2 linked regions of the Pueribacillus theae genome follow. The main gene of each other region encodes a partner of the protein of the gene in region 2 in a complex. Links are inferred from orthologs where the notes say so. Each region holds a gene or a part of one and is shown on either strand. Other genes may lie near its edges. The genes, in order: accB and accD.

Region 1 (9,760 bases), on a different replicon or contig from region 2:
ATCCTTTGTTACAAGGCTGTACCCTCTATCCATCACTTTCAAAGGGCTCAACGCATCCAGTTTTGAAATGCTTTGCTGATAAAGCATTTTTTTTCGATTGGTCAATTGCTGCATTTCCCGAGCTAATCTTTTCGTTAATTGTTTGCGTCTCTCTTTCCCTTGGATAATTAATTTTTCCGGGTGATGGCGATGAATGGATTTATTTATGTTTCTCCATTGTTCATATTTTTGATTAAGCTGCAGTTTTGCCTCTCTTGTTAAACGTTCAATTAAACGGTCCAGCTCTTGATTCTTTTGCCGTATTAATTGAGCAGGATAACGGAAGGCATACGATTTTTGCAAGCGGGCCAGCTTCTCTCTTTCGGCATCTAGCCTTGCGGCAATCGCTCGTATTAGCCTCGCTTTCCGCTCGTTCACACGCTCATTTAATTCTAAAACGTGCGGCACCGCTAATTCCGCGGCTGCGGTCGGGGTAGCGGCTCTTACATCCGCAGCAAAGTCCGCAATCGTCACATCGGTTTCGTGCCCGACAGCTGATATAATTGGAATTTCTGAATGAAAAATACTTCTGGCTACAATCTCTTCATTGAAGGGCCATAAATCTTCAATCGAACCTCCACCTCTACCTACAATGAGAACATCGTGCATGCGAAGTTCATTCGCCTGTTTAATCGCTTTTGCAATCGATTCGGAAGCCAATTCGCCTTGTACATAGACAGGAAAAAGCGTAATTCTCGCCAATGGATAACGCCGTTTTATCGTTGTGAAAATATCGCGTACCGCAGCACCTGTCTTTGAGGTGACAACACCGATTTCAACCGGAAAAACAGGAAGCGGCTTTTTTCTTTCACTCGAAAAAATTCCTTCACGCTCCAGCTTTTTCTTTAATTCTTCAAAAGCGAGAAATAAGTTTCCGATCCCATCAGGCTGCATTTCTTTCGCATATAGCTGGTATTGGCCATATGGCTCATAAACTGTCACTTCGCCGCGTACCAGCACCTTCATCCCATTTTCCGGCCGAAACGCCAATTTGCTGTTATGGCTGGAAAACATAACAGATTGTATTCTTGATCGTTCATCTTTCAAAGTAAAATACATATGTCCTCTGGAATGCAGTTTAACATTGGACAATTCCCCTCTAACCCATACATCGTTCAAGACAGTATCGCGATCAAACTGTCTTTTTATATAGCGGGTAAGCGCGGTTATCGATAGATAACGATCTTGCTCCATATACGTCACTCGCCTTTATTCAGGCGAAACCTTTTTGCGGAAAGGATCGTATTATGTAATAGCATTGTAATCGTCATTGGCCCCACCCCGCCGGGAACTGGTGTAATGTATGCGGCTTTTTCCTTTGCTTCTTCAAAGTTGACGTCCCCTGTTAATTTCCCATTTTCTAAACGATGAATGCCGACGTCGATTACCGTTGCACCGTCTTTAATATGCTCCCCGTTAATGAGATGGGCTTTTCCGACGGCCGCAATCAATATATCTGCTTGTGTTGTGATTTCTTTTAGGTTTCTTGTACGGGAGTGGCAATACGTTACGGTCGCATTTTCGTTTAAAAATAATTGCCCGACAGGCTTTCCTACAATATTGCTGCGTCCAACGACAACAACATGCTTGCCTTCAATCTCAATTTGTTCTGACTTGACCATTTCTAAAATCCCGTGTGGTGTGCATGGCAAAAAGGTTTCTTGCCCTGTCATCATACGTCCGATACTAATCGGGTGGAAGCCATCAACATCTTTTTCAGGTGATATGGTGTCGATAACAGCCTGCTCATTGATTTGAGCTGGGAGTGGAAGCTGAACAAGGATCCCATCGATCGTATCGTCTGCATTAAGTTCCCTGATTTTAGCAAGCAGTTCTTCTTCTGATGTTTCTTCAGGCATTTCAATGAGAAGCGAATGGATGCCGACTTCCTGGCAGGCCTTTTGTTTTCCTCTAACATAGGTTTGGGATGCCGGGTCGGTTCCAACAATAATAACTGCCAAACCAGGCGTGACATCTTTTTCTTTTAATGCCTCAACTGCTTTTTTCATCTCTTCTTTTTTTCTCTGTGACAGTTCTTTTCCGCTAATCAATTGTGCAGTCATTGTTCTCCCCCTAAAATTTTTGATAAAACACCATTGATAAAACGTTTGGACTCCTCACTGCCAAATGTTTTGGCAAGTTCGACCGCTTCATTCAACGTAACATTTGAAGGAATATCTTCCTCATACTTCAATTCATAGACAGCTAGACGTAAAATCGCGCGATCAACATTTGCAATCCGGTCAAAACGCCAGTTTTCTAAATGTTTTTTGATCGTACTGTCAATTGAATCTAGATTTGCGATTGTTCCTTCAACGAGCCGTTCAAAAAAAGGATCGGTTTCTTCGTCATTCAACACATAATCCATTGTTTCATTAATATCGGTCTCATTCAAATGCATTTGAAAAAGAGCTTGTACTGCTTTTTCACGGGCTTGTCTTCTCTTCAATATTTTATCTCCTTTTAACATCCACTTAGTAATCAATTAATGATAAAAATCAAAGGGGATCCCCTTTGATTTTTATCATTAATATTCAGTATCACTTATAAGGTTATCTTTTTGTTCAAAATGGATACCTACTACATGGATGTTAATTTCTTTTACATCAAGTGCTGTCATGTTTTGCAATTCCTGGCGGATGCTCGTTTGAATTTCCTGACCGACAGATGGGATGGAAAAACCATATTCAATCACAACAAAAACATCGAGAATGATGCCCTGATCGGTAAGATCAACTTTGACGCCTTTTCGGTGCGATTTTCGGCCGAGTTTTTCCGCAACACCGGTTGCGAAGTTTCCCCGCATTGAAGAAACCCCTTCGACATCTGATGCCGCAATCGCAGCGATTACTTCAATAACTTCAGGCGAAATCTCAACCTTACCAAGTTCATCTGTCTGACTGTTCATCTCAAAGCTTTGGCTTTCAACCAAGTTTTTTCACCCCTTAGTTTTCTTTATCACTTAAATCATACAGCTCAAGAAACTTCGTATTAAAATCACCTTCAACAAATTTTTCGTGATTTAAAAGTTTTAAGTGAAAAGGAATCGTCGTTTTTACTCCGTCGATCACAAATTCATCAAGTGCACGCTTCATCCGAGAGATTGCTTCTTCTCTCGTCGCGCCGTAAGTAATAAGTTTCGCAACCATTGAATCATAAAATGGCGAAATGACGTAACCGGGATAAACAGCCGAATCGACTCTTACACCCAATCCTCCCGGCGGTAAATACATCTCCACTTTGCCAGGTGAAGGCATGAATTTTTTGTTCGGATCTTCCGCATTAATACGGCACTCCATCGACCAGCCGTTAAATGTGACATCATCCTGCTTGATCGATAATTTTTCACCCGCCGCAACATAAATCTGCTGCTTGATAAGATCGACTCCGGTAACCATTTCTGTTACAGGATGTTCAACTTGGATGCGGGTGTTCATTTCCATAAAATAGAAATTTCCGTCAGCAGCATAAATAAATTCAATTGTCCCCGCACCGGAGTAATTAACGGCTGCAGCTGCTTTAACAGCGGCCTCTCCCATCTCTTGCCGTTTCTTTTCATCAATTGCAGGCGACGGCGTTTCTTCAACCAATTTTTGAAGGCGGCGTTGAATGGAACAGTCACGTTCACCTAAGTGAATCACATTTCCATAGTTGTCGGCAAGCACTTGAATTTCAACATGGCGGAAATCTTCAATAAATTTTTCGATGTAGACCCCTGGATTGCCAAAAGCAGTTGCCGCTTCTTGTTGTGTAATATTAATGCCGTTGGCTAATTCTTTCTCGTCACGTGCGATACGGATACCTTTTCCGCCCCCGCCAGCCGTTGCTTTAATAATAACAGGATAACCAATTTTAGACGCGATCTCAAGCCCTTCGTCCACGCTCCCGATGATGCCTTCCGACCCCGGAACAATCGGTACCCCTGCCTTTTTCATTGTTGAGCGGGCAATATCTTTCGTACCCATTTTTGTAATAGCTTCAGGGCTTGGGCCGATAAACGTAATGTTGCATTCTTTGCATATTTCGGCGAAGTCAGCATTTTCGGCTAAAAAACCGTAGCCCGGGTGGATGGCGTCAACACCAGTTAGAGTGGCGATGCTCATAATATTCGTAAAGTTTAAGTAGCTGTCTTTCGCTGCTGTAGGTCCAATGCAGTATGCTTCGTCTGCTAATCGAACGTGAAGGGCGTCTTTATCAGCCTCTGAGTAAACGGCAACAGTCTCGATATCAAGTTCTTTACATGCACGGATAATCCGTACAGCAATTTCTCCTCTGTTTGCGATTAAAACTTTTTTTATATTCATATTCGCCGCCCCTTATTCCGGTTTAACGAGAAATAGTGGTTGTCCATACTCAACAAGTTGGCCGTTTTCAGCTAAAACTTCAACAATTTCGCCCTTTACTTCTGCTTCAATTTCATTAAATAGTTTCATGGCTTCGACGATGCAAACGATCGTATCTTCTTCAACTTTGTCGCCGGCTTTTACATAAGGAGGCTTATCAGGGGAGGAAGCCGCATAGAAAGTTCCCACCATTGGCGATTCGATTTTATGTAAATTGCTTTGATCTTGCGTTTTTTCAGCTTGTGATTCTGCTTTTTCGGCTGCAGGGCTTGGCGCAGGCGCCGGTTGTGTATTTTGTTCAACCTTCGGTTGAAGCGCTTCCGCAGCAGGAGCTTGTACCACTTTTTCTACTGCTTGCTGAACTTCAGGAACAATTGCCGCTCCTGCATTTTTTTTCAATGTGATTGTCGTTCCTTCGTTTTCGTAAGTAAATTCATTGATTGATGACTGATCGACCAATCGAATGAGTTCACGTAGTTCTTGTACTTTAAACATTTGCTTTACTCCTTCCATATTAAAAACAAAAAATTTAAAAATTCTTGAATAATTATAGCATACCGCTTAATTACAGTATAGTTTACTTAAAAAAAATTTGTCGAGCGAAAAGAGCCGATGGCAATCCACCTTCGGCTCTTCTAATCGATCATCACTTTGCATATTCAACTGTCACATTGCTTACATTGCCTTCTCCAAGCTGTTCAACCGTTTTGCGCATAATATCATTCGCTTCTTTCTTTGATACCTCGTCTGCTTTAACAATAATATTAAAATTTTCCCCATCGATTGGATTCACAATCACATCGTCGTAGCCTAGCTGATTCATTAACAATGTTTCCAATACGGTGATTTGTTGTGATTGGTCGTTTAATTTTTCCATTTTATTGAATGCTTCACTTTTCATCTCTGCTGAAATTTCTCCTGAGGCAACGACTTCCTGATACTCTGCCAGCTGCTTTTCTCTTGCTTCGTTAATTTTAATTCTTAGCGCTGCAAATGTTTCATCGCTTGAAATGGTTGTTACTTCCGCTTGATCTTCAGCAGCTTCTTTGTTTGAGGTTTCAAGTTCTTCTTTGGCATCTTTCGCTTCGTTGTTTGTTTGTTTCTCTTCATCTTCAACGTACGCCACATTTGTAGGCGATTCACCAGGCGAAACGATATAGTAGACAGATAATACAATAATTAAACTTAACATCGTTAAAAGCCATGCTGTTTGTTTTTTCAATACCAATGTTACTCCTCCTTTATTTTTTTCGGCAAAACCGAAACTTGATAACTTGGGACGTGGAGAAATCGTGTGACAGCTTCAATAATCTGCTGCTTTACTTGCATGCTTTCGGCACCTTGCGCAACAACGATGACTCCGGTTACTTTCGGCTTTTCACTTCCGATAATAACTGGCTTATCTTTATCGCCGTCTCTTACGATAATCGTTTCTTCATCCATTGAATTGTTTTCTATCGTTCTCGTGCCTCCTTCACGATCGCTTTCTTCTGTTACTTGCTTTTCGTTTCTTCTGTTTTTTTCGTAGAGTTTCTTTTCTGTTGAAGCGATGTTTACTTTTACAGAGACGTTCGAGACTCCAATAACATCTGATAAAATGTCCCGGACCTGCCTTTCATAATATTCTTCATATTCAACAATTGTGGAAGGGTTGGAAGAGCGGTTGGCAAACGCATCTTTTTCCTCGGATTCTTCAGCATTTGTATTGCTCATTTCTGGTTCATTTTTTGTTTGGAAAGTCGAAGTCATATTGCTTAAAAGCATAATGGCAACACCTAACCCAAGGAGCAAATAGAAGTATATGTTAAATGGCTTTTTGCTTTTCTCTCCTTTTGGTTCAATGAGTTTTTGAAATGCTTTTTTCAATTCTTCCTTTTTCACAACTTTTCCCTTTCCCTTCCTGCCATTTCGACAGTAACTTTCTCCTCATCAATCCCCCATTGCTTCGCAAGAAACTTGCGTATCTCATTTGTTTTTCCTCGTTCTTTTAATGTAAATGATTGCTCTTCCCCAATTGTTACTACCTCGACGGGCTCTACATTTTTTACTTGATTTTCTTTGTTAGTCGTAAGAAATACTTGTAAACCGAGGATGTTTTCATAGGTTCGATCGCTTTTCTCTTTAAAATTGATGCGAATCTTTTCGACACTTACCTCATATTGCTCCATCAGCTCCTCTTCCACCTGGTTTTTCATTTGGACAGCCATTTGTTCTTCAATATATGCATCTTGGGTGGCTTGTATTTCATTTTTCTTATGATTCATCTTTTTTTCAAAGACATTTTCCGAAATCGCTTGCTCAAATTTTATCGATTCGAAGATTTTATCTTTGTCCGAAGAAAAAATCGATAATAGCGGAGAGAGCAAAAGGAGAATGAGCAAGAGCCCAATGACCATTTTGACGTACTGATGCAAACTATTATTCGGCACAAGCATATCCATAATGACGGCGATTAAAATCAGGATAACGATATTTCCTACCCATTCGCTTAGTGCTTGCACATTGCTCCCCCTTCCTGCCATTTTCAGCGCATCATGTATGCAGCATTTCCCATTCCGATCATGATTGTGATTGTGAGGAAAAACATTAATGATACAACTCCAAGTGAAACAAAAATAAATAAGACAGATTTTCCGATGACATCAAGGCTTTCAACAATCGGTCCGCCGCCTAAAGGCTGCAAAACAGCTCCCGCGATATGAAAAATTAAAGCGAGGGCCAAGACTTTAACTGCCGGAAAAAACGCCAGTAAAAGTAAAATAGCGACACCGGCAAGCCCAATCGTGTTCTTCAGAAGAAGTGATGCACTTAACACCGTATCGGTAGCGTCTGTAAACATTCTTCCAACGACAGGAATAAAGTTTCCGGCAAGAAATTTAGCCGTGCGTATCGTCACCCCGTCAGCGATTGCGCTGGAGGCGCCTTGTATCGAAATCACACCTAGAAACAAAGCAAAGAAAATACCTAAACCTCCAAGTGCGATATTTCGGAGTAGGTTTGCAAGCTTTGTTACTTTGTAGTGGTCTGTCAACGAACTGACAACATGCAAAATGGCCGACAAAAACAAAAGCGGGAGTACAATCTTAACAATTAATAAACTGCTCGTATTGATAAGAAACACGATAACAGGATGAAAAAAAGCGACAGATGAAAAATTTCCTAGGGAAGCTAATAATGCAAGCAGTAAAGGAATGAGCGCAACCATAAAACTCATCATGCTTTGAATCGCTTCTTCGGTGTAATTTATCGCAACGTGAAAACTGTTTAGCGCGAGAATAATGAGGACCATATACGTAATGGAATAAGCCACTTTGCTTACTGCGTGAAATTCAAAAGCATTTTGAATCGTTTGCAAAATGGCGGCGAATACAGCTAATAAAATTAATGAGCCAAGCAGCTTGCCGTTGGCGACAAGTTCATGAAAAAGAAATTTCAAAGCCCCAATCAGCCATTGCTGAAAAGAAAACGATTTGTCCCCTTTTACAAAATCCATAAATGAACCCTTTTGGCTTTCAGGCAAAAACCCGCCATACTCATTTACGATACTGTCCCAAAAATCTTTTATATCGCCTAAATCAATGTTTTCGATTTGCTCATCGACTAATGGCTCGATGGTGTTTTCTTCTTCATTAGATTCAGCCAATGGCGGCTCTGCGGCCATACTTTCGTTCGTGCTTGTCCAACTGATTGAGAATACGATAATAAGCCACACGGCCACAAACCATTTTCCGTTTAGAACCATACTTTCATTGTTTTGATTCATCCTTTCCATCGTTATTCTCCTTCGGATTTTAAGTTGGCAAAAGGCCTAGAACGGTCTCAATAATAACTTTTAAAATGGGAATAGCCATTCCTAAAATAATCAGTTTGCCGGCCAGTTCAATTTTCGAAGCGATTGATCCTTGTCCCGCATCTTTCGTAATTTGCGCACCAAATTCCGCAATATAAGCAACGCCAATAATCTTCAAAATCGTTTCAACGTAAACTAAATTAATATTTGCTTGATCCGCTAGCTGATTTAACAGCAAGAAGATCGCCTGAATTTGATCAATGAGAAAAATAAAGATAATGACCCCAACAATCAGTGTGATCGAAAAGGCAAAGACAGGATTTTGTTCCTTGATGACTAAAATAAGGAAGGTTGCGATTAAGCCGAGCCCGGTAATTTGCATGACTTCAATCGCCAACACCCCCTAACTTTGGAATAGAAAAACACCTTTAATTTTATGAAATAGATCGTTTAGTTTGGTGATGACAATAAATAAGACAACGATAAAGCCGATAAGCGTCACCCAATGGCCATATTCTTCCTTGCCCATTTGTTTTAACACGGTATGCAGCATTGCCACTATAATTCCAATTCCTGCGATTTGAAAGATGATATTGACATCTTGTGTCATTCCTTCCCCTCCATCAAGCAACGCAAAAAGTATTTATAACAATAGAATCACGACCAATAATCCTGCTAAAAAACCTAAGCTTTTCATCATTTTTTCGTAACGGAGCTGTTCTTCTCTCGCTTCAGCTTCCTCCCTTTCAAGATGAAGCAGTGTTAATTTAATCTGTTTTTGCTGATGCTCCCTATCGTGCTGGCCGAGTGTTGCTCCAAATTGCTTTAATATTTCAATTTCACTTTTTTCCAAACATGTCGCTTGCTTTGTTTTGTTAAGGGATTCATTCCAAGATTCAGATACACCCTTTTGCCCTTCGAGAAGGATTTCCCCAAACGTTCGAAAAAAGGTGGACACCGGTTCTGCCACATGATCCGCAACCTTGGCAGCGGCTTCAGTTAAAGGGGTGAGGCCATATACAATTTCAGCTTCCAACGACTGAAGTGCCACTTTTATTTGCCTTAGCTGACTCGTTCTTTCCCGTAGCCGCTTTGCTGCAACGAAGCCAATCCAGGTTGTCGCTGCGATGATAAGGATTGCTCCAAACCATTTCATTTGAGCAAGTCTACTCCGTCATGGTTGCGGATCGCACGGACAAATCCTGGCGCATCCCGTCTCGTCAACTCAACAAAACGATCAAAAATACGACTATCCAGTATCGGCTTGAGCATTGGCCGCAAATAAACATCTTCCATCGAATTCGCGTGGACAGTCATCATCATTTGGACGCCTGCGTTTAATGCTTCGATAATCGATTCACAGTCTTCTTTTCTGCCAATTTCATCAACAACAATGACATCAGGGCTCATTGAACGAATCATCATCATCATGCCTTCCGCTTTTGGGCAAGCATCCAAAACATCAACACGGTCTCCTAAACTATGCTGCGGAACACCTTTTACACAACCTGCAATTTCACTGCGTTCATCAACAATGCCCACCTTTTTCGGATCAATATGGTGTTTTTTGCTTCCGGTGCTGATCATG
Region 2 (9,633 bases):
CGACTGCCCGGATGCAGGCGTTCATTCCAGGAGAATCTCCACCGCTTGTCAATAATCCGATTCGATTCAAGTTTAAAGCACCCCTAAATGACCCGTTAATCGTTGGCAATGCTTACCGAGCTTTTTATAAACGTGTACTCACCGATTTTACGGAATTTTTCATAACGCGTTGAAACTAGTTCTTCGCTTGATAATAGCAAAAGCTCATCAAGTGATTTTTTTAAAACGGCATCAATCGCACCTGCTTGCTTTTGCATATTTCGATGTGCTCCGCCTTTAACCTCTGGAATGATTTCATCGATAATGCCGAGCGCGAAAAGGTCTGGTGCCGTAATTTTCATCGTTTCTGCTGCCAGCTTTGCTTGAGATGCATCTTTCCACAGTAATGCAGCTGCGCCTTCAGGAGAAATAACGGAGTATGTCGAGTTTTCCAGCATGTGAATCCGATCTGCAATGCCTAATGCCAGCGCTCCACCACTTCCGCCTTCTCCTATTACAATGCAAATGACAGGCACAGACAGCCCGGATAACTCCACCAAATTTCGCGCAATCGCTTCACTCTGCCCTCTTTCTTCTGCTTCTTTGCCAGGGTAAGCGCCCTTTGTATCAATAAACGTGATGACCGGGCGGTGAAACTTCTCAGCTTGTTTCATTAAACGGAGCGCTTTCCGATAGCCTTCCGGATGTGGCATGCCGAAGTTTCTTCGAATATTTTCCTTTGTATCTTTCCCTCGTTGATGGCCAATGATCGTGACAGGTTTGCCATCGTATTTCGCAATCCCTCCGACGATCGCTTCATCGTCACCGTACAGGCGATCTCCGTGAAGTTCTATAAAATCTGTAAAAAGGTGCTCGATATAATCCAGCGTTGTCGGCCGTTCTTGATAGCGTGCGATCTGCACGCGGGACCAGGGCTGTAAGTTCTCATAGGTTTCATCTTCCAATTCTTTAAGCCGTTCTTCCAAATGTTTTAATTCTGCAGTCAAGTCAATGTCTTTTTCTTCCATAAAGGCTTTCAGTTCATTGATTTTTGTTTTCAGATCATTGATTGGGCGTTCAAATTCCAGTTCAGGCACGATTTTCCCCTCCTGGCCGGTGCATATCTAAAATTTTGGCTAATGTTTCTTTCATTTCTCCCCGAGGGATAACCCGGTCCAATTGACCGTGCTTCATTAAAAATTCTGCTGTTTGAAAATCGTTTGGCAGCTTTTCTCTTATCGTTTGTTCTATAATTCTTCTTCCGGCAAAACCAATGAGTGCACCGGGTTCCGCGAAGTTGAAATCTCCGACCGAAGCGAAGCTTGCAGAAACGCCGCCTGTTGTTGGATGGGTCATAACTGAGATGAATAAGCCCCCATTGTCGCTGAAACGTTTTAATGCAACACTCGTTTTGGCCATCTGCATTAAGCTTAAAACACCTTCTTGCATTCGCGCACCACCGGAAGCTGTAAAAATGATAAACGGGATATTTTTTTTGTCAGCCTGTTCAATGGCCCGAGTAATCTTCTCGCCAACGACCGATCCCATGCTGCCCATTCTGAAACGTGCATCCATTACTGCCAATACGGTTGGATTTGAGTCAATTAAGCCTTCTCCTGTTACAACAGCTTCATTTAGTTCGGAAACTTCCCGATCTTTTTCAAGGCGTTCGATATAGTTTGGAAAATGAAGCGGATTTTCAGAAATCATATTTACGTCGTATTCGATAAATGAATCATCATCAAGCAAACTTTCTATACGCTCATAGGCTGTTAAAGGCATATGATACCCACATGATTGGCAAACATTCCAAGTTTTCTTCAATTCTTTTGAATAAATAATATGTTTGCATTGGGGACACTTCTTCATAATCCCTTCTGGTACTTCCTGTTTCAGTCTCTCAGAAGGAACTGTTGCATACTTTTTCTTTTTTGCAAAAAAGTCTTTGATCAATTGGGACCTTCCTTTCCCGCAAATACTAAGAAAATCTCATATTTTTAGCACTTGTCTCTATATTATTCTAACCGATGAACGTTTGAAAAATCTAGTGTTTCTCATATTCATGACAAAGCTTGACAAATGTTGATGGGATTAGAGTTTTTTTCAGCGATAACGAGCTGTGGAAATGGGAAACAGGCAGCTCTCGCTTTTTACACATAAAAAAGCGGAGAAGATGAACTTCTCCGTTCTAAAAAGCAAATATTATTTTTCTCCGATAATCGCAAGTCTTCGTGTTTTTTCTGCTATCTCTTCAGGATCGACTTCGATTCTTGCCACCCCTGATGACATTGCCGTCGTTGCAACGGCTGCAGCCACCGCAGGTGCAACTCGAGGATCAAAAGGCGCTGGAATAACGTAATCAGCAGACAATTCTTCGTCAGATATTAGTGAAGCGATTGCATATACAGCGGCCTCTTTCATTTCTTCATTGATTTCAAGTGCCCTTACATCAAGTGCTCCGCGGAAAATCCCTGGAAATGCCAAAACATTGTTGACTTGGTTTGGATAATCCGAACGGCCTGTTCCAATGACTTTTGCTCCCGCTGCTTTTGCTTCATCAGGCAAAATTTCCGGATTTGGATTTGCCATCGCAAAGATAATCGGATCTTCATTCATTGAACGAATCATCTCTTGAGTCAAAGCACCTTCAACAGATACACCAATGAACACGTCAGTGCCTTTAATCACTTCTTCAAGCGTACCTGCTTTTTTCTTATGATTCGTAAATTTAGCTACTTCTTCCTTCATAGGGTTCATTCCAACAGGACGTCCTTCATAAACTGCTCCCTTGGAATCGCACATGATAATATCTTTCACACCAAATCGATTCAAAAGCTTAATAACGGCAATTCCTGCAGCACCTGCACCATTTACGACAACTTTTACATCTGAGATCATTTTATTTGTAAGCTTGAGTGCGTTAACAAGGCCTGCTAACGTAACAATGGCAGTGCCATGTTGATCATCATGAAAGATCGGAATGTTCGTTTCAGCTTTTAACCTTTCTTCGACTTCAAAGCATTCCGGTGCTTTGATATCTTCCAAATTTACCCCACCGAAAGTTGGTTCAAGCAGCTTAACTGTTTCTACAATCTCGTCAACACTGTTCGTATTTAGACAAATAGGAAAACCGTCTACGCCGGCAAAGCTTTTAAATAATACAGCCTTGCCTTCCATTACAGGAAGCGAAGCTTCAGGGCCGATATCACCAAGTCCGAGAACAGCCGTTCCATTTGAAACGACAGCAACCATATTCCCTTTCATTGTATATTCATATACTTTACTCGGATCTTTATTGATTTCCATGCATGGCTCGGCCACACCTGGGGAATATGCAAGACTTAAATCCTTTGCATCCCGCACTTCAATTTTCGATTTTGATTCAAGCTTTCCTTGGTTTTTACGGTGTATATGTAACGCTTCTTCTCGCAAGGTCGACAAAGAAGTTACACCCCTTTTCTCAACAGTCTCTGTCACTCCAACAACACCTCAATTCTCTGTAATTCCAAGTCCGAAAACTTGTGCTCACCTTTTCAAACTTTAAATAAAAAGTAAGATTGTATTCACGGCTCCTAAGCTATTTCTTCCTTTGTTTGAAAAAAGTTATACTTTATATAATATAACAACAAACATCTAGTTGTAAACAAGTTTTTGCATCATTTCTGAAAATTTTGATAGGCGTATCAAATGCGCCTTTACGTATTTGCGCCCAGATTTTATCGAGCCTTTCTCGATAAACGGGCCTTATTAAGGGAGTAGCATGTTATTCCCCATTTAGACCTCTTCGATTCTTCGAAGCCTTGAGGTGGGGGACTTCTGAATGAAGTTAAAACATAATATTTTTTTCACCGATAAGCATTTTTATCTCGTTCAAACATTCATTGGACGCCGAAATCGAATACTGCTTCGACAATTGTCTTACTCGCTTTTCTTCCTCATAATAAAGATAAACGGGAAAATCCCCCGGATGCTTCTTTAAAACATGTTGAATAAGCGTAAGGGTTTTTTGATTTTGATGTTTCTGTTCAATCTTTAAAAAAATTTTTTTCGTTGCATTTTTCACTAGTTCTTCTACCTTCATTGCCTTTTCTGCAATGATTTTAACGCCATCTTCACCCTTATTCTCAACTTTTCCTTCGATATATAATAAAGCTTCAGGGGTGAGTATCTCATTTATTTTGCTGAAAACTTTTGGAAAAACGACAATCTCCGCCTCGCCTGAATGATCACTTCCCTTCAAAAACGCCATTTGATCGCCTTTTTTTGTTTTTATTGGTTTTACATTTTCAACCATTACAGCAACTCTTACTGAATTGACATTCGGGATATTTTTTAAATCGGAAAGAAATGTATGCGGGAATTGCCAAAGCAGGTTGCTGTAGCGTTGCAGTGGATGGCCACTCAAATAAAACCCAAACACTTCTTTTTCGTGTGCCAACCTTTCATCTTCGCTAAGAGGCGGAACGTCAACATACGTAAACCCACTCTCATCAGGCTTAAAAAAACCAATTTGATTTGCATTCTTTTGCTCTTTTTCCGCGTCCTCAAGCGCATCGTCAAGCGTGGCCAGCAAACTGCCCCGTTCAACCCCAAATTCATCGAAAGCGCCGGATAAGATTAACGACTCCAATGTGCGCTTATTGACATTTTTCAACGATACCCTTCTGCACAAATCAAACAAATCTTTATAGTCCCCGAGCTGTCGGCGATTTTTTATGATTTCATTTATCGCCTGCAAACCAACATTTTTAATGGCAAGCAAACCAAATTGGATGCCGCCTTTATCCATTGTAAAAAAGGCATGGCTTTTATTGATTGAAGGAGGATAGATTTCAATTCCTTTCCTTCTCAGCTCAGAAATGTAACTTGCAAGCTTTTCCTGGTTTCCGATCACACTTGATAACAACGCAGCAAAAAATGCGACAGGTTCATTCGCTTTCAAAAAAGCAAGCTGGTAAGCAATCATACTGTAAGCAACAGCATGGCTTCGATTAAACCCATAGTTGGCAAATTTTACAAGTAAATTGTAAATGTCTACAGCCATATGCTCGCCATATCCATTTTTCACACAACCGGCTACAAAATGCTCCCGTTCTTTTTCTAATATGTCTCGTTTTTTCTTAGAAATTGCCCTTCTTAATAAATCGGCTTCCCCTAATGAAAATCCTGCCATCATTGATGCAATTTGCATAATTTGTTCCTGGTAGACGATAACGCCGTACGTCTTCTTTAAGACAGGTTCAAGATCAGGATGGGGATAAGATACTCGGCGTTTTCCATGCTTTGCGGCAATATAGGCCGGAATGTTTTCCATCGGTCCCGGCCGATACAAGGCATTCACGGCTACGATATCTTCAAATTCACTCGGTTTTAAATTCGTTAACACTTGGCGCATTCCGGAAGATTCCAATTGAAAGATGCCCGTTGTATCACCTGCGCTTAGCAAGTCAAATGTTTTTTGATCGTTGTACGGGATCATGTCAAGCTGCAATTTTCTTCCTGTGCTTTTTTCGATGTTGTGAAGGATGTCTTCGATAAGCGATAGATTTCGGAGACCGAGAAAATCCATCTTTAATAATCCGATCTCTTCCAAATCCTCCATCGGAAACTGGGTTAATGCAATGTTTTCATGCCCAGCTCGAATCGCAATGACATCAGTAAGAGGTTTTTCGCTAATGACAACTCCCGCCGCATGCGTTGAGGAATGTCGCGGAAACCCTTCAATCTTACAGGCGAGTTCAAACACTTTCTTTGCATCTTCTGAACGGTTTATTAATTTTTCTAATTCAGGAGACTCTTTGAACGCTTTTTCTAACGTTATTCCCTGCCTTGAAGGAATCCGCTTTGCCAGCTGGTCAATCGTTTTCTGTTCAACGTCAAGCAGCCGCCCCGCATCCCGAACCGACGCCCTTGCCGCAAGCGTACCGAACGTTATAATTTGGGCAACATGTTCTTTCCCATATTTTCGCCCTACATATTCAATCACTTCATCTCTTCTCGTATCTGAAAAATCGATATCAATATCTGGCATTGAAACACGCTCTGGATTTAAAAAACGTTCGAACAACAACTCATGTTTCATCGGATCGACATGTGTAATATAAAGAACATACGCGACGAGAGAGCCTGCGGCTGACCCTCTTCCCGGACCTGTTAAAATTCCATTGTCCCTAGCATATTTCATAAAATCCCAAACAATTAAAAAGTAATCATTAAATCCCATGTCATCGATCACGGACAGTTCATACTCTATGCGTTCTATAATTTCATTGGTCACATCGTTGTAACGTGCTTGCAGTCCTTGAAAACACAAATTACGCAATGCTTCTTTCGATGAAATATGAGGAGGCAGTGGAAATTTAGGCAAGATGGGTTTGCCAAGCGATAAGGTTAGAATGCATTCATCAGCAATTTTAGCGCTGTTTTCCATCGCTTCAAAATAGTTGTCTTCCAGTGCCTCTGCCATTTCTTCAGTAGATTTTAAATAAAATTCAGCATTATTTATTGATAATAGCCCTGTCCCTCTTTTTATTGCCAGAAGGGCTTCGTATGCAATCGCATCCCCTTTTTCTACATAATGAACATTGTTCGTGGCGGCGAGTGGAGCGCCAATTTTTTCTGCCAATCTGGCAGTCAGTTTATTTACTTTCGCCTCTTCAGGTAGCCCGTGGTCCACAATTTCAAGGAAAAAATGCTCCTTATCAAATATCCTTTTAAACAAATTGGCAATTCCTAAAGCTTGGTCGTATTCTTCGTGAAGAAGGCATTGTCCGATTTCTCCATCGAGCCCAGCCGACAGCGCAAAAATGCCTTCCGTATAGTTGGACAATGTTTCGATATGAATCGCTTTGGTTTGCTCATTTTCCTTTAATTGAATCTGGCTGCTAATTTTTAACAAATGACGGTATCCTATTTCATTTTTTGCCAAGAGTACAAGAGGATAGCTCCGGCCATTTTTTACCGAACTTGTCATTACGTTCGCTTCCAGTCCTATAATCGGTTTGATTTCTGCCTTTCGACAAGCCTTGTAAAATGGTATTGTTCCATACATTACATTTTTGTCGGTTATCGCAAGAGAGTTGAATCCGAGCCGCTTTGCCTGCGCAACAAGCTTTTCGAGGCGGCACGCACTTTCCAATAGGCTGTATTCGCTATGTATTCGCAAATGTGTGAATCTCATTGGAAATCCTTCCTTAGTTAGAGGTTGTTCAGTCCGTACATGTTCTCCTTTTAAAAGTCATATTCGCCGATGTTTGTCCATAAAATGTCTAGAAGAACATTTGTTATTGGATGAAAGGAGAACAGAGATGGAAAAGTTTCTGATTACACTAATTATAGCATTTTTCGTTGCAATCGGTGTTGTCGTCGGTGGTTCAATCATTGGTGGGATCGGGGCTTTTCTCATTAATGAGCCTCCAATGAAAACCATAGCACAGCTTGCAAATAATTTAAAAATCTGGGCACTTGTTGCCGCAATCGGCGGTACGTTCGACATGATTACAAATCTCGAACGAGGATTGTTTTATGGAACGCCGACAGAAATCGTAAAACAGATTTTACTCGTCATGTTTGCCATGAGCGGGGCATATACCGGAACACAAATCATTCAATGGTTTACACAGGAGACCATTCACTAATGCGTGTCCCTTCTACTCGCACATTATACAGATGGCAGCGTTTTTTCGCTGGGATTGTCATTGGTACCATTATTGGCTGGTTGCTCTTTTTAACTTTTTTCGGCATGATGCAAGAACGCCAAGTAGATATCATTTCAAAACAGCAGAAGCAAATAAAAGATTTAGAGGATAAAATTGCACTTTTCCAAAAGGATATTGAAGACATCAACGAAAAAAACGAAAAAAGCTTATTAATCCGTGAAATAAAAATTGAATTTATGAATGCAGATAAGCTTAAACTAAACGAAATGGAAAAATTTGAACTGGAGAAAAATGCTACACATTATTTAGAACAGCTGCTGTTAAACAAAAAAATCGACATCGTTTCAAAAAATAAAGAATTGCTTATTTCATCACTGGAAAATAAGCAATTCTTTGTCGAAAAGAAAAAATATAACTTAAAAGTGAGACAGCTTTATTTATATACAACGATTGAATTGTATATTGATGTCACTCTGTCTTAGAATCATATTCCATACAAACATTGCGCAGCATCTGTAAAATCGGTTCAACATCATCCCATGAATAAATTGTCGCACCTGACGCCAATGGATGGCCACCTCCATTAAATGTTGCTGCGATTGTATTTACAATGGGCCCTTTTGAACGGAATCTCACCCGAATTTGCCCGTTCTCCTCAATGAAGAATACCCAAACTTTTATTCCTTCAACATCGGAGAAAGCGTTCACCAATAGGGAAGCTTCGCTTGGCGACACATTGAATTTCTCCAATACAGACATCGGAAGTTTCATATGGCCAACGCCGGTTTCGTCCAGCGAAAAGTGCTGGAGAACATAGCCGTTCAGATGGACAAGTTCAATTCTTTGTTTATAGAGCTCTTCATAAATCGGTACAAAATTGAGGCCGTTTGCAACTAATTCATACGCATATTTGAATGCTTTTTCAGTTGTAGTTGGAAAAAGAAATCTCCCGGTATCTCCCACAATTCCAGCATAAATCAAAGAAGCGGCTTTCTCATTTAATAGGAGCCCCTTGTCTTTTCCGAAAAGATAAAACTCATAGATCATTTCACTGACAGAGCTCGCATTCGTATCCACCCACACAATATCCCCATACCGATCTTCGTTCGGGTGGTGATCAATTTTAATGAGCTTATCCCCCATCGTATAGCGCTTATCACTGATCCGTGGTTGATTCGCCGTATCACAAACGATAACGAGCGCCCCTTCATAAACGTTATTATCAATTTCGTCCATGCGGTTTAAAAAAGTTAATGACCGATCCTCTTCTCCTACGACAAAAACTTTTTTATTTGGAAAGCTTGCTTTCACAATTTCAGCGAGCGCCCCTTGGGATCCAATCGCATCAGGATCAGGCCTTACATGGCGGTGGATAATAATCGTCTCATACTTCTTTATCTCTTCAAGAATTTGTTCTTTCATAATTTCTCCTTCTCACAATTGAAGATTGTGTCGATTGTATGGCAAACATAGAAATTATCGGATAGAAGCATTAGTATATAAGTAAGAAAATACTTTCGGAGGTTTATTCATGCCAACACTCGCTATTCTTATCGTCATTTCAATTATGTTTTACTTTTTTTACAAAGTAAAGTCGTTTCGAACGAAAGCTCCAGCTGAAAAAAGCTGGATCAATACGAAAGCAAATATCGCTATTGGAAATTTCCTCTTATTTTTCGGCTTAAATCAAATTTTTATTTATTATAATTCTACGATTACGATCATTGTTGGTTCGGTCTTCATATTGTTAGGGTTGGCAAATATCATTTTGGGGTATCGGGCGTATCGTTACTATCTTCCGATTGCCATCGAGGAAGCGGCCCAAAACAAAGAAAGATAGAATCCTAATGGCGATCGATGAGCTGCGCCACCATTAAAGCCTTGCCGACGATTGTTCCTTCATGGAAAATTTCAACATCAAGCCTTCCATATTTTCTGCTTACTTCAAGAATGCGCGGTCGTATATCGATCGTGCTTTCAATTTGAATGGGCTTAA

The links.
Region 1: the proteins of accD (region 2) and accB are in contact, whole or in part, in a solved structure (PDB 8UXZ), measured with the Escherichia coli proteins. The link is inferred for Pueribacillus theae from one-to-one orthologs.

Annotation. Positions count from the first base shown.
Region 1 is NZ_QCZG01000002.1:89,423-99,182, forward strand. Bases 3,117-6,101 are described here. They hold accB (acetyl-CoA carboxylase biotin carboxyl carrier protein), read right to left. Parts: upstream 4,878-6,101; coding sequence 4,356-4,877; downstream 3,117-4,355. Other genes in these bases: accC (acetyl-CoA carboxylase biotin carboxylase subunit), read right to left, coding at 3,117-4,343; DCC39_RS01845 (SpoIIIAH-like family protein), read right to left, coding at 5,029-5,610; spoIIIAG (stage III sporulation protein AG), read right to left, coding at 5,613-6,101. Outside these bases: xseA (exodeoxyribonuclease VII large subunit), read right to left, coding at 1-1,233; bifunctional methylenetetrahydrofolate dehydrogenase/methenyltetrahydrofolate cyclohydrolase FolD, read right to left, coding at 1,239-2,102; transcription antitermination factor NusB, read right to left, coding at 2,099-2,488; DCC39_RS01830 (Asp23/Gls24 family envelope stress response protein), read right to left, coding at 2,567-2,971; more of accC, read right to left, coding at 2,985-3,116; more of spoIIIAG, read right to left, coding at 6,102-6,263; spoIIIAF (stage III sporulation protein AF), read right to left, coding at 6,260-6,883; spoIIIAE (stage III sporulation protein AE), read right to left, coding at 6,907-8,145; spoIIIAD (stage III sporulation protein AD), read right to left, coding at 8,174-8,569; spoIIIAC (stage III sporulation protein AC), read right to left, coding at 8,576-8,782; stage III sporulation protein SpoIIIAB, read right to left, coding at 8,816-9,328; spoIIIAA (stage III sporulation protein AA), read right to left, coding at 9,325-9,760. UniProt on the Escherichia coli protein: This protein is a component of the acetyl coenzyme A carboxylase complex; first, biotin carboxylase catalyzes the carboxylation of the carrier protein and then the transcarboxylase transfers the carboxyl group to form malonyl-CoA.
Region 2 is NZ_QCZG01000018.1:7,099-16,731, forward strand. The notes cover bases 1-2,858. They hold accD (acetyl-CoA carboxylase, carboxyltransferase subunit beta), read right to left. Parts: upstream 1,933-2,858; coding sequence 1,069-1,932; downstream 1-1,068. Other genes in these bases: pfkA (6-phosphofructokinase), read right to left, coding at 1-70; accA (acetyl-CoA carboxylase carboxyl transferase subunit alpha), read right to left, coding at 96-1,079; DCC39_RS09785 (NAD(P)-dependent malic enzyme), read right to left, coding at 2,182-2,858. Outside these bases: more of DCC39_RS09785, read right to left, coding at 2,859-3,420; DCC39_RS09790 (DNA polymerase III subunit alpha), read right to left, coding at 3,806-7,159; DCC39_RS09795 (YtrH family sporulation protein), read left to right, coding at 7,287-7,616; sporulation membrane protein YtrI, read left to right, coding at 7,616-8,119; DCC39_RS09805 (DHH family phosphoesterase), read right to left, coding at 8,106-9,059; DCC39_RS09810 (YtpI family protein), read left to right, coding at 9,169-9,477; DCC39_RS09815 (DRTGG domain-containing protein), read right to left, coding at 9,482-9,633.